One region of the Robertmurraya sp. genome, then DNA from elsewhere that is predicted to be linked to it. Evidence: riboswitches for the same ligand, from Rfam matches in the RefSeq annotation. Region 1 holds a riboswitch; each other region holds the start of a gene.
What was found. A riboswitch is a leader RNA that binds a small molecule or an ion and turns the genes downstream of it on or off. The one in region 1 is predicted to bind thiamine pyrophosphate.

Region 1 (4,288 bases):
ATTTCTTAATCAACTTATGCTCACTTCATCCTCTGATGTGGTAGACCTCGCAAAAGTGTATTCAAAAGTCACAACCATATGAGGAGCATAGGGAAATGGAATTTCTAAAACTGTACTTTATTATGGGCAGTCAAGATTGCATGGATCGAACACCTGAAGAAACGTTAGCTTTAGCGATTGAAGGTGGAATAACGTGTTTTCAATATCGAGAAAAAGGGACCAGGTCTCTTGGAGAAATAGAAAAGTACGAGCTTGGAAAAAAACTACGAGAACTCTGTGGGAAACATAGGATCCCATTTATCGTCAATGATGATTTACCACTCGCTATTGCTCTTGATGCTGATGGAGTTCATGTTGGCCAGGACGATGAAAATGCAAAATATATAAGGGAGACAATCGGTCCTAACAAAATTCTTGGTGTATCCACTCATACGGTTGAAGAGGGACTTCAAGCTGTTCGAGACGGAGCTGATTACTTAGGAATTGGACCGATATATCCTACGATTTCAAAAGAGGATACCGAAAAGCAACAAAACTTGGATATTTTTACTAAATTTTGTAACACAGGAATCTCTCTGCCTCTAGTTGCAATTGGTGGAATTAATTCTACCAACGGAGAAACCGTTATGAAAGCAGGAGCAAATGGCCTAGCGATCATTTCCGATATTTGTCGAGCCAGTCATATCCCAGAGCATACCAAGCTTTTACGTAGATTAGTTGATGAATTTTAGTCAAGGAGAGGTCATTCACTATGGTAAATAAGGCATTAACCATTGCAGGTTCAGATAGTGGTGGAGGGGCTGGCATACAGGCCGATCTGAAGACATTTCAAGAATTAGATGTGTACGGAATGTCTGTGATAACAGCCGTAACCGCACAAAACACAACAGGGGTACAAGGTGTCTATTCAGTTCCTTTGGAAGGAATTCAAGAACAACTCCAATCGATTGCTGAAGATTTGCGTCCAGATGCGATCAAAACCGGGATGTTATTTAACAGTGACACCATTGAGGCGGTTGCGAGATTTATAGAATTTTATGAGATGAAACACATCGTCGTAGATCCAGTGATGATTGCAAAAGGTGGAGCTTCACTTTTACAAAACGAAGCAGTAAAAGCATTAAAAGAAAAATTACTGCCACTCGCGACTATCGTTACACCAAATATTCCAGAAGCAGAGGTGCTTACAGGAATAAAAATTGAGACGATGGATGACCGAAAGCAAGCAGCAAAATTGCTTCATGTCATGGGTGCTGAATCAGTCATGATTAAGGGCGGCCATGATCAAGGAAGTGAAGAAATGATTGATCTTTTATTTGATGGACAGCAATTTCACACCTTTACTTCGAGTCGGATTTCTACAAAAAATACTCATGGCACAGGCTGTACCTTTTCCGCTGCGATAACCGCACAACTTGCAAAAGGAAGATCGATTGTTCAAGCGGTACAAGTGGCAAAAGACTTTATTCAGGCAGCCATCGAGGAGGATCTACACATTGGATCCGGTCACGGTCCAACCAATCATTGGGCTTACAAACGAAACAAAGCAAAAATCGGAATGAAATAAAATATGAAATTAGCTAGGGGTGCCTAAAGGCTGAGAGGAATCTTTCCAACCCTTGAACCTGATTTGGTTAGAACCAACGTAGGGAAGCAATCATTTTGCATGAGCTGTAATACGAGGAAAAGCTCTATGTAAGAATGTGAAGACTTGCCAAGATTGGGAAGTCTTTTTTATTTATCCAAAACAAACCAATAGGAGGAACTACAATGACCGACTTATTAACGATTGGAAACACGCAGCTACATAACCGACTACTAACAGGAACAGGCAAATTTTATAATCACAAACTTATGAAAGAAGCACTAACCCAATCCGGTTCACAAGTTGTTACTGTCGCTTTAAGAAGAGTCGACCTGAATGCTACTGGAGAAGAGAACATTCTAGAAGACATTCCGCAAAATATGATTTTGCTTCCGAATACGTCGGGAGCGAGAACCGCAGACGAAGCGGTTCGAATTGCCCGACTTGCAAGAGCAGCCGGTATGGGCAATTGGATTAAAATCGAAGTCATTTCCGACCAAAAGTACTTGCTTCCTGACAATTACGAAACGGCTAAGGCAACTGACATCCTAGCAAATGAAGGGTTTGTCGTTCTACCTTATATGAGTCCTGACTTAATGGCAGCAAAAGCGATGCAAAATGCTGGAGCAGCAGCCATCATGCCACTTGGATCTCCGATCGGTTCAAATCGTGGAATTCGGACGAAGGAACTGATCCAAATTTTAATAGAAGAAATGGAGCTTCCAATCATTGTTGATGCAGGAATCGGAAAGCCATCTGAAGCAGCCGAAGCGATGGAAATGGGGGCAGCCGCTGTACTGGTAAATACAGCCATTGCTACAGCTAAGGATCCCATTGAAATGGCCATTGCCTTTGATCTAGCAGTCAAGGCTGGAAGGAAAGCCTACCTAAGTGGAGTAGGACCGACGACAACGACAGCACAAGCGTCATCTCCATTAACAGGATTTTTAGGGTAGGTGAGTGAAATGTCATTTTATGATGAATATGTTAAAGTGAAAAATTATCCATTTGACCACTTTTTTTCCACCATCACCACTCAAGACGTAAAAAAGGTTTTACAAAAAGAGAGACTTCATACAGAAGACTTCTTAATTCTTTTATCTCCAGCAGCTGAACATTGTTTAGAAGAAATGGCACAAATCGCTCATAACCGTACCGTACAGCATTTTGGCCGTACAATTCAATTATACGCACCACTATATTTAACCGATTATTGTGTGAACAAATGTACGTACTGCAGCTTTAGTATTGATAACGACTTTCCACGTAGAAAACTGACATTGTCTGAAATTGAAGAAGAATCGAAGGCGCTTGTCAAAATGGGCTTACGCCATATTATCCTGCTAACGGGAGAATCTCGCCTACATTCCTCAGTCGATTATTTGTGTGAAACGATTGATGTGATGAAAAAGTATTTTTCTTCTTTATCCATTGAGATACAGCCATTAGACACGGAAGAGTACCGAACGCTAGTTGCTCGTGGCATTGATGGATTAACCGTTTATCAAGAGGTGTACAACGAAGAAATCTATAAAGAGCATCACTTAAAGGGACCGAAACGCAATTATCGCTATCGACTAGATGCACCAGAAAGAGGTGCCAAAGCTGGCATGAGATCCGTCAATATAGGAGCACTACTAGGAATGGATGAGTGGAGAAAGGAAGTCTTTTTCACTGGACTTCATGCTCAGTACTTACAAAAAAATTATCTTGAAACGGATATTGCTCTATCATTTCCTCGAATTCGGCCAAACCTTGGTGGCTTTCAACCAAAGGTCGATGTAACAGATAAAAATTTGGTTCAAGCAATGCTCGCGTCCCGTTTATTTTTACCACGTGCAGGCATGACTCTGTCAACGAGAGAAAGTGCGGAACTAAGACGTCACTTACTTCCATTGGGAGTGACTAAAATGTCTGCTGCCTCATCAACCGTTGTTGGGGGATACGCTAATAAAGAACACACACATAGTCAATTTGAAATATCGGACAAAAGAAGTGTGGCTGAGGTAAAGGAATCACTAAGAGAACTTGGCTACCAACCTGTCGTAAAAGATTGGGAAATACTGACACATTCATCATAAGGAGAGCCACATCATGCACTATGAAGATATCAAGCAAAGAATTCTCACTTTTATTGAAGATGAAGAAAAAGATTCATTTGATTCATTAGCTTTACAGGTCTTCGCCTACCAGTACGAAAATAATCGTATTTACCGGAAATTTTGTCGATCAAGAAAGGTTCACCCATCGATGGTTGAATCGTATCAGCAAATTCCTCCTGTACCAGTAGGTGCTTTTAAGGAGGCGGACATTGCTTGTACACCGATTGAAGAGGCGGAGACGTATTTTCAAACAAGCGGAACGACAAGTGGAAAGCAAGGGAGAAATTTCCACCGTGATTTAGAGGTGTGGACTTCCTCGATGAAAACTCATTTTGAAGAAAATATCATGAAAGACAATTGCCGTGTGAAAATGGCTATACTATTTCCTCATCCAACGGAAATACCCAATTCCTCTCTGGCACAGTATTTGTATACAGCCATTCGCGACTACGGAACAGAGGAGAGTGTATATATCGCCAGCAATGGGACGTATGATTTCGAAAAGCTTGTCTCGTTCATTGAAGAATCTGAACGCACGAACACCCCTGTATATTTGTTGGGGGCTACGTTTTCCTTTATCCATTTTGTTGAGTACACGAAA
Region 2 (4,288 bases), on a different contig from region 1:
GAAAAAAGACGGAAATTAACAGGCAATTGGACTTGGTTAATACCCCCTGTTTCTCCCGCGTTAACCCATATCTTTCACCAGCAATATGACAATAGCACTCAATTGCCAAATTATTTTTATCAAGTGGCACCTTACGAGAAGAAATAGATTTTGTCTATTTCTTTTCATTTGAAATAAAACGCTTCCATATCAAAAGAACTATTGTTAATATAGGTATAAAGTACAACCTATATATGGGGGAGCAATCATGAATATCACTGTTCGAAAAAAAATTATAGGTAGTTTTGTTATTGTTTTATTTATGTTAGTAGTTGTAGCAAGTGCTGGGATTTTTCAACTTTATTCAGTAAACAATACGTATCAATCATTCTTAAAAGAAGAAGTAGGTCAAAAGCTAGAAGTGAAAAATCTCCAAGAGCAAATGATTAGAAAATCAGCAGCCGTTCGTAGCTTCCTACTTACTGGAGAAGCTGATTATCTTACAGAATACGATGAGGCAGTAAAGAGCTTTGATAACTCTATGAAGAAATTAAAAACAACAATCACTGATAAGGAGTTATTAAATACGTTAACTGCTCTTGAGGAAATGTCAAAAAATGATTCGAAGTTTGCTCAAGACCAAATACAAATGAAAAAAGACAATGATGAATTAGGTTATTTAATTCTAGCAAAATCAACTGCACAAACGTTAGGTATGCAGTTTAATGCAAAAGTAAATGAACTTCTATCTATTCAGGAAAAACATTTAGACCATGCGAGTAGCTTGACCACCAAAAAAATAGATGGAATTGTCACAATCATGATTGTTATAAGTGTATCTGCGATTCTTGTTGCATTAGCACTAGCGACAATTATAAGTCTACAGATTGCAAAACCAATTGTTCATGCATCTAAGGCTATTGAGAAGGTTGCAAGCGGAGACCTTTCTATTGATGAGATAAAAGTGAAGAATAAAGATGAAATAGGGGCAATGATACAGTCTGTCAACTTAATGGTTTCTGGATTAAGAGAAGTAGTTGTTCAAGTTAGAGATTCATCAGCTCAAGTTGCAGCTAGTAGTGAACAACTAAGTACAAGTGCGCAGGACAGTACTCAAGCAAGTGAACAAATATCTCATATTGTTGAACAAAACTCTGAGGGTATGGATCTGCAACTGCAACATTTAACCAAAATTCACGCATTAATTGAAGAGATGTCTAGCAATATAAATTTGATTACAAAAAGTAGTGAAAAAATGCTCGTCACAGCTGATAATACGTTTCAAGTTACAGATCAAGGAGCTTTATCTATCGAAAAAGTTGTTAACCAAATGAATCTTATCAATGATGGAGTGATGAATGCTTCAGAAATCATTCGTCAGTTAGGAAGACGCTCGAATGAAATTACTTCTATCCTAAATATGATTACCACGGTTGCAGATCAGACGAATTTGCTAGCCTTAAATGCCGCAATCGAAGCTGCAAGAGCAGGTGAACATGGCAAAGGATTTGCTGTAGTTGCTGACGAAGTAAGAAAGCTCGCGGAGGAATCAAAAAAATCAGCTGATCAAATTACAAAAATGATTACTTATATCCAATCTGAGACGGAACTAGCCGTTTCTGCAATGGAAGAACAGTCTCACAAAGTATCTGAAGGATTCGAATATGGTCAGGATGCAAAGAAAGCGTTTGCTCTTATTGGAGAGTCAATGGGAGACGTAATTGAAAAGGTATCAGACGTTTCATGTGCCATTGAGCTACTAAGCATGCATAGTACAAATGTCGTACAAGCAATTGACGAGGTAAAAGGAATCGCAGAAGAAAGCGTTGCAACCACTAGAGAAGTAGCAGCTGGAACAGAAGAAAACGTTGCTACCCTCCAAGAAGTAACCGCAAGTGCTCAAGACCTATCAGGTATGGCCGAAACCTTACAGAAGCTAGTTCGTCGATTTAAAATATAAACATAAAAGCATCTAGTTCCATCTAGATGCTTTTCTATTTAATTTTATATGATATAATGAAAACGAAATTATAAACAAACTACATAAGAAGAAACCACAAGGGGAGCGTTATGCTGAGAGTGAACGTTTGTTCTGACCCTTCGAACCTGTTAGATAATTCTAGCGCAGGGATGTGGACTGACTGAATTTTTTGTGCAATCATGTCTATCTACGCTCTCCTTGAGGTTTCCAAAAAGGGGAGATTTTTTTATGGGAAACAAACGATTAATCATGATGATTGAAGCATCTTTTTTTGCAGCCTTTGCATTAATTCTAGACCTTCTTCCATCAATCAAACTATCGCCTAATATTTCCATTTCATTTGCGATGCTACCAATCTTAATTATTGCTTTTAGATGGGGATTCGTTGCTGCAACCGCTTCTGGCTTTTTATGGGGACTATTACAAATTGCTATGGGTGATGCTTACATACTAACTCCGTTACAGGGCTTCATTGAGTATTTTCTGGCCTTTGCGTTTATTGGATTTGCAGGTTTCTTTATGAAAAAAATTCAGATAGCACTTAAAGAAAATAAGAAGAAAGCCCTTCAATGGATCATAGTTGCCACATTTGTCGGAAGTGCGGCTCGTTATTTTTGGCATTTTATCGCAGGATTTTTATTCTGGGGAGAATATGCACCGGATGGGATGTCTCCATTCTTATTTTCACTAGGCGTGAACGGTGGTACAATGATTGGGGCAGCCATCTATTGTTCCGTTATTTTATTCTTATTAGTGTCTAGCTCACCAAGATTTCTTCTCCACAAAAGGGTTTCCACTTCAGAGACCGTGAAAAAAATATCGTAATCCAACACTCGTCCATTGTTTTGGGCGAGTTTTTTGTATGGTTTTTCCTCAATGAGAGAAACTATCCCAATAACTAACATTCAAATGGAGGATTTTATGAAAAAAACTTCATTTATCATTTTTTTGGCCATTTTTACACTATTCCCTCATCATGGGCATGGCCAGGAAATGAAAAAGGCAGCTATTATTATTGACGATTTTGGCGGTGGTGTGGGAGGTGTAAAGGATTTTCTAGAAGGTGATGTGAGAATAACGGCGGCTATTATGCCTTTTAATGAACTTTCTAAAAAGCATGCAGAATGGGCATATGAAAATGGCTTAGAGATTATGGTACATTTGCCTATGCAGCCAAAAAAGGGAAAGGCCTCTTGGTTAGGACCGAAGCCAATAACGAATGACTTATCAAAGGAAGAAGTAAGAAAGAGAGTCATTGATGCTATCGATAGTGTTCCTCATGCTATGGGATTAAATAATCATATGGGCTCGCTTGTCGTTGAAAATGAGGAGATTGTCAGAGTTATTGTCGAAGTGGCAAAGGAAAAGCAGCTATATATTGTAGATAGTGCAACAAGTCCAAAATCCAAATTCGAGGAAATCACTGAAGAATTAAATGTACCTTTTATTAAGCGAGACGTGTTTCTAGATGATATCTGTTCTGTAAATCAAGTCAAAAAACAAATGCTTATTCTTGCAAGGATTGCGGAGAGCAGGGGAACCGCTGTTGCCATTGGACATGTTGGTACATCAGGGAAGGTATGCTCGTTAGGTGTTACTGAGTCAATGCCTGAATTTAAGCAGAAGCATATAAAGGTCGTCCCGGTATCCGAACTGTTATCTGATTCCATTCGATCAAAGTATTTTCATCTATATTAAAAGTGGCTGTCCAGTGGGTGGGATCCTCCCATTCATCGGACAGCCCTGTTTTTTTATTGATACATGCTTGGTACTTGATTATGTTCAACATTCACATCGTCTGAAGTATACAAAAGAATGGATACGGAACCCCCTCTCACTTTTGAACGTATTAAGATAGGATGCTTATAGTTGTTCATAAACACAAAGTCGGGCCCATACCAGCTGACTGTTGCGTCCCGACCTGGAGGAACATAAGGGACTCGTTTAGAGTGGGAATATCGTTTCACGATTTTTAACCCTGCTCGATCCACTGCATTAAAGAGTGTAGAAGACACTTGGCAAATGCCTCCGCCGACCCCCTCAGAAAGCTCACCTCGAACAATAATGGGAGCTGGCATATAGCCGCGTTCTTTTGTCCGTTGACCAACCACCTCATTGAACGAAAAGGTCTGACCTGGAAATAGGACGTAGTTATTTATCGCCTCAGATGATTTTCGTATATTGTTTGTTCTTGAGGTATTGTAGCTATTGAAATAAGTGACATAATATCCGATCGCTTGTTGTCGAATTCTTGACAATAACTCACTATCGACCTCTGGGTAAATCGGTTTTTTAGGTACTTTAAGCGTTTTAGCCCCTTTACTATAA
Region 3 (4,288 bases), on a different contig from region 1:
GTGCCTCCTCTATATTATGGGTAACAAAAATAATTGTTTTTTTATACTGATCCCAAATCGAAAGTAGCCATAACTGCATTTCCTGACGAGTTAACTCGTCTAAAGCTGAAAATGGCTCATCTAAACATATGATGGGCTGGGGACTTAACAGTGCCCGTAAAAATGCAACCCTTTGTTTCATACCTCCTGAAAGTTCGTGAGGAAAAGCATTTCTATACTCCAGTAGCCCCGCTTTCCGCAGCATCTCCATAGCCGTTTCGTAATCCTTTTTAGCTTTCAGCTCTTGGCCAAGAACGACATTTTGAATGATTGTTCTCCAAGGTAGTAAGGAAGGGGTTTGGGGCATATAACTAATATGTCCTCTGTTACCTGTAATGTCATTTCCTTCGAGTATAATGGACCCTGCATGTGGAGCCTCCAGGCCACCGATTAACTGGAAAATCGTACTTTTCCCACTTCCGGAGGGACCAAGAATCGTTACGAACTCCCCGTTCTTAATAAAGAGGTTGAGATCATGTAAAATTTGTTTATCTCGATAAGAAAAAGATACATTTTGTAATTCAAGATGCTCCACGATTTTTCCCCTCAGCTTTCCAACGAATAATAAATCTCTCCAACCAATTAATCATGATAAAAAATAACAAACTTAATGCCATAATGAGAAATATGGCAACAAACACGCGATCTGTTCGAAACGATGAGGAAGAGAGTGTCATATAGACTCCAATACCATTTTCTGATCCTAACCATTCAGATATAACCGCTCCCATGACACTGTATGTCGCTGAAATTTTCAGCCCTGAAAAGATCGAGGGAAGGGCAAACGGAAACTCGAGTTTCCAAAATAACTGTCGTTTTGTTGCTCCTGCCATTTGCATATAATGGAAGAGCTCTGGAGCAACCTGGCGAAATCCATCCATGGCTGAAATCGTTATTGGAAAGAAACAAACCAGAGTGATTACAATTAATTTTGGTAATAGGCCGAAGCCGAACCATATAACAAGAAGTGGAGCAAGTACGATAATGGGTATATTTTGCGATAAAATGAGAAGCGGATATAAAGATTCTTTTAAAAAAGGGATATTATGTAAAATAAAGGCAGTTAACAGACCTACGGTAACCCCAGAAACAAAACCTAGTAAAATAAGCTGAATGGTGGATATAAGATGTACAGAGACACTGCTCCAACCATTTATGAGTTCGTTAAAAATTTGTGATGGAGTTGGGAGCAGCCAAGATGGAACTTGAGTCATTCTTGCGGTGAATTCCCATCCAATGAATAAAAGGAGGAGAACAAAAATTGGTCTCCACCCTTTTTGTAGTTTTTTTATCATGAACGATATTTCTCCGTAAGTGTATCCATTTTTATTCCAGATGGTTGATAAAGAATCTTCACCTGCGAAATAACATTGCTGCTTCCCATTTCAATCATCTTTTCATTCATTTTCGAAATCACTGCAAAAAGTTCCTGAAGATCACCCTCCATAGTTGTTTCCAAGGGATGAACCTCATACTTTACTCCTGACGCATCAATAATGGCTATTGCTTCATCTACGTAAGGAATCACATTTTCACCGTTTTTTGTCTTAGGGATAATTTGTATACTAACAAGCGCGTTTGCCATATGACCAACTCCTATTGTGGTAAAAATTCATTTGTAAAGGCTTTTTCTGCATCTAACTCTGATTCTAGCAACCCATTTTCAAGCATCCAAGAAGCATAGTTTTCCCATACTTCTAAACGTTGCTCACCCCATTGGTCTGCATCGTCTTGATATTTGGTAGCAAGCCATTCCTGACTTTTCTTAACAAGCTCTGCGTCAAGCTCAGGAGCAGCTTTGATTAGGACGTCCGCCGCATCGGAAGGATTGTCGATAGCAAATTCATAGCCTTTTGAAGCCGCTTTAACAAAAGCTTTTACTGTTTCTGGATCGTTGTTAATCATGTTTTCACTAGTTGTTAACACAGGTGTATAATAGTCTAGCTTTTCGGAGTAATCGGTTAGATAGACCATATTTATGTCTTCTCCTCGTAATTCCGCTTCCACGCCTGTCCAACCGTAGTATATCCATGCAAAGTCAATATCACGTTCAACAGCGGTAAAGAAGTCCGCATCGCCTATGTTTACAATATTCACCTTTTCTACATCTGCTTGTTCCTGCTTCATAAGTGAGTCGATGACGGATTCTTCAACAGGTGAACCCCAACCACCATATGTTTTTCCTTCAAAATCCTTAGGAGATTGAATATTTTTAGATGCCGGTGATGCGAAACCAGATGTGTTGTGTTGAATGACCGCAGCTATAGAAACAAGCGGTACCCCTTGGACTCTAGCCTGTGTAATGCCCTCTTGATAACCTACACCAAAGTCTGCTTTCTCAGAAGCAACAAGTTGGTCAGCACCAGCCTCTCCAGGCATCTGAATGGTCACATCAAGACCTTCCTCTTCAAAAAAGCCTTTTTCTTTTGCAACATATAGCCCTGTGTGATTTGTATTTGGAGTCCAATCAAGAACGACAGTCACTTTTTTTAAGTCAGCGCTTGATTCCTCCTGTTCTGTTTGTTGTTCATTTGTTCCTGAACATCCTGCGAGTAATACAGAAGCTGCAAATGCAGCTATCCACTTTTTCATTACCTTCTCCTCCAATGGTAAAAGTAGGGACATGACCTGAACCTCTAGACGACAAAAAAACGCCCAGTTTTTGAACCGGGCGCATATGTTTAAACAAATTTATTGTCTAAAGAATATGTTCCCTACGCTGGTATCATCCAGATCAGGTTCAAAGGGTCAGCATCTATTGGATGCACTCTCAACCGGTCTTCACCGGTCCCCCTACAATTCTTACCTATTTAGTTTCATTTCTATCTCATTATAGCAGAAATTATTTTCTTGAAAAGGAAGAACTTTCTTGAATAAATGAACATAATGATAGGTTTGTTATTGCTTTTGTAAAGAACACATTGCAAACTTCATACAGTCACGATAAGATTGAAGTTATGGATGAATTTGTGTAAGGAAAGAAAGGAATTTCATAATGGCAAAAAATTTTAAAGATGATGTACAATCGCGTCGCACATTTGCGATCATTTCCCACCCGGATGCTGGGAAAACAACATTAACAGAAAAGTTATTGTTATTTGGTGGAGCGATTCGTGATGCGGGAACTGTAAAAGGAAAGAAAACGGGTAAGTTTGCAACGAGCGATTGGATGGAAATTGAAAAACAACGTGGTATTTCCGTTACGTCGAGTGTAATGCAATTTGATTATAATGACTGTAGAGTGAATATTCTTGATACACCAGGTCACCAAGACTTCAGTGAAGATACGTATCGTACTCTTACAGCTGTTGATAGTGCGGTCATGATTATCGATTCAGCAAAAGGGATTGAGGAGCAGACCTTAAAGTTATTTAAAGTGTGTCGAATGAGAGGTATTCCGATTTTTACCTTTATCAATAAGCTTGATCGTCAGGGGAAATCTCCATTAGAACTTTTAGCTGAGCTAGAAGAGGTTATGGGGATAGAATCATATCCGATGAACTGGCCGATCGGAATGGGGAAAGAATTTCTCGGTATATATGACCGTTTCTACAAGCGAATTGAACAATTCCGTGTGGAAGAGGAAGAACGATTTATTACATTAAATGAAGATGGAGAAATAGAAGGAGATCATAGACTAAAGCAATACTCCTTATATGACCAAACGTTGGAGGAAATTATGCTATTAAATGAAGCGGGAAATGAATTTTCTCGTGAAAGAATAGCAAATGGGGAACTAACACCTGTATTCTTTGGTAGCGCCTTAGCGAACTTTGGTGTTCAGACTTTTCTAGAAACCTATCTTCAATTTGCTCCTGCACCTCAAGCTCGGGAATCTACAGAAGGGAAAATTGATCCATTATCAGAGGATTTCTCAGGCTTTATTTTTAAGATTCAAGCAAATATGAATCCTGCTCACAGGGACAGAATTGCCTTTTTACGTGTATGTTCAGGGAAATTTGAAAGAGGGATGACAGTCAATATTCCACGCTTAGGAAAGCCAATGAAGCTTTCTCAATCAACACAGTTTATGGCTGATGACAGAAACACGGTTGATGAAGCGGTTAGTGGAGATATTATTGGTTTGTACGATCCAGGTACGTATCAAATTGGAGATACATTGACAGTTGGAAAAAACAACTTTCAATACGAAAAGCTTCCTCAATTTACTCCTGAACTCTTTGTTCGGGTTTCTGCTAAAAACGTAATGAAGCAGAAGTCTTTTCATAAAGGAATTCAGCAACTCGTT

Region 2: linked by a shared signal. The riboswitch ahead of thiT (energy-coupled thiamine transporter ThiT) and the one ahead of ACGLXV_RS23745 (thiazole synthase) in region 1 are both predicted to bind thiamine pyrophosphate.
Region 3: linked by a shared signal. The riboswitch ahead of ACGLXV_RS09135 (ABC transporter substrate-binding protein) and the one ahead of ACGLXV_RS23745 (thiazole synthase) in region 1 are both predicted to bind thiamine pyrophosphate.

The regions. Positions count from the first base shown of each region.
Region 1 covers NZ_JAKFCQ010000189.1:55,001-59,288, reverse strand. Annotated here, with positions in the region: gene thiM (hydroxyethylthiazole kinase) at 1-82, shown strand, start outside; gene thiE (thiamine phosphate synthase) at 96-731, shown strand; gene thiD (bifunctional hydroxymethylpyrimidine kinase/phosphomethylpyrimidine kinase) at 752-1,567, shown strand; TPP riboswitch at 1,573-1,669, shown strand; gene ACGLXV_RS23745 (thiazole synthase) at 1,771-2,541, shown strand; gene thiH (2-iminoacetate synthase ThiH) at 2,551-3,666, shown strand; gene ACGLXV_RS23735 (LuxE/PaaK family acyltransferase) at 3,680-4,288, shown strand, end outside.
Region 2 covers NZ_JAKFCQ010000055.1:29,357-33,644, forward strand. Annotated here, with positions in the region: gene ACGLXV_RS06710 (nitric oxide synthase oxygenase) at 1-147, shown strand, start outside; gene ACGLXV_RS06715 (methyl-accepting chemotaxis protein) at 248-1,939, shown strand; TPP riboswitch at 2,029-2,127, shown strand; gene thiT (energy-coupled thiamine transporter ThiT) at 2,189-2,785, shown strand; gene ACGLXV_RS06725 (divergent polysaccharide deacetylase family protein) at 2,882-3,658, shown strand; gene ACGLXV_RS06730 (VanW family protein) at 3,712-4,288, opposite strand, start outside.
Region 3 covers NZ_JAKFCQ010000069.1:21,577-25,864, forward strand. Annotated here, with positions in the region: gene ACGLXV_RS09120 (ABC transporter ATP-binding protein) at 1-574, opposite strand, end outside; gene ACGLXV_RS09125 (ABC transporter permease) at 561-1,334, opposite strand; gene ACGLXV_RS09130 (thiamine-binding protein) at 1,331-1,624, opposite strand; gene ACGLXV_RS09135 (ABC transporter substrate-binding protein) at 1,636-2,631, opposite strand; TPP riboswitch at 2,734-2,844, opposite strand; gene ACGLXV_RS09140 (peptide chain release factor 3) at 3,035-4,288, shown strand, end outside.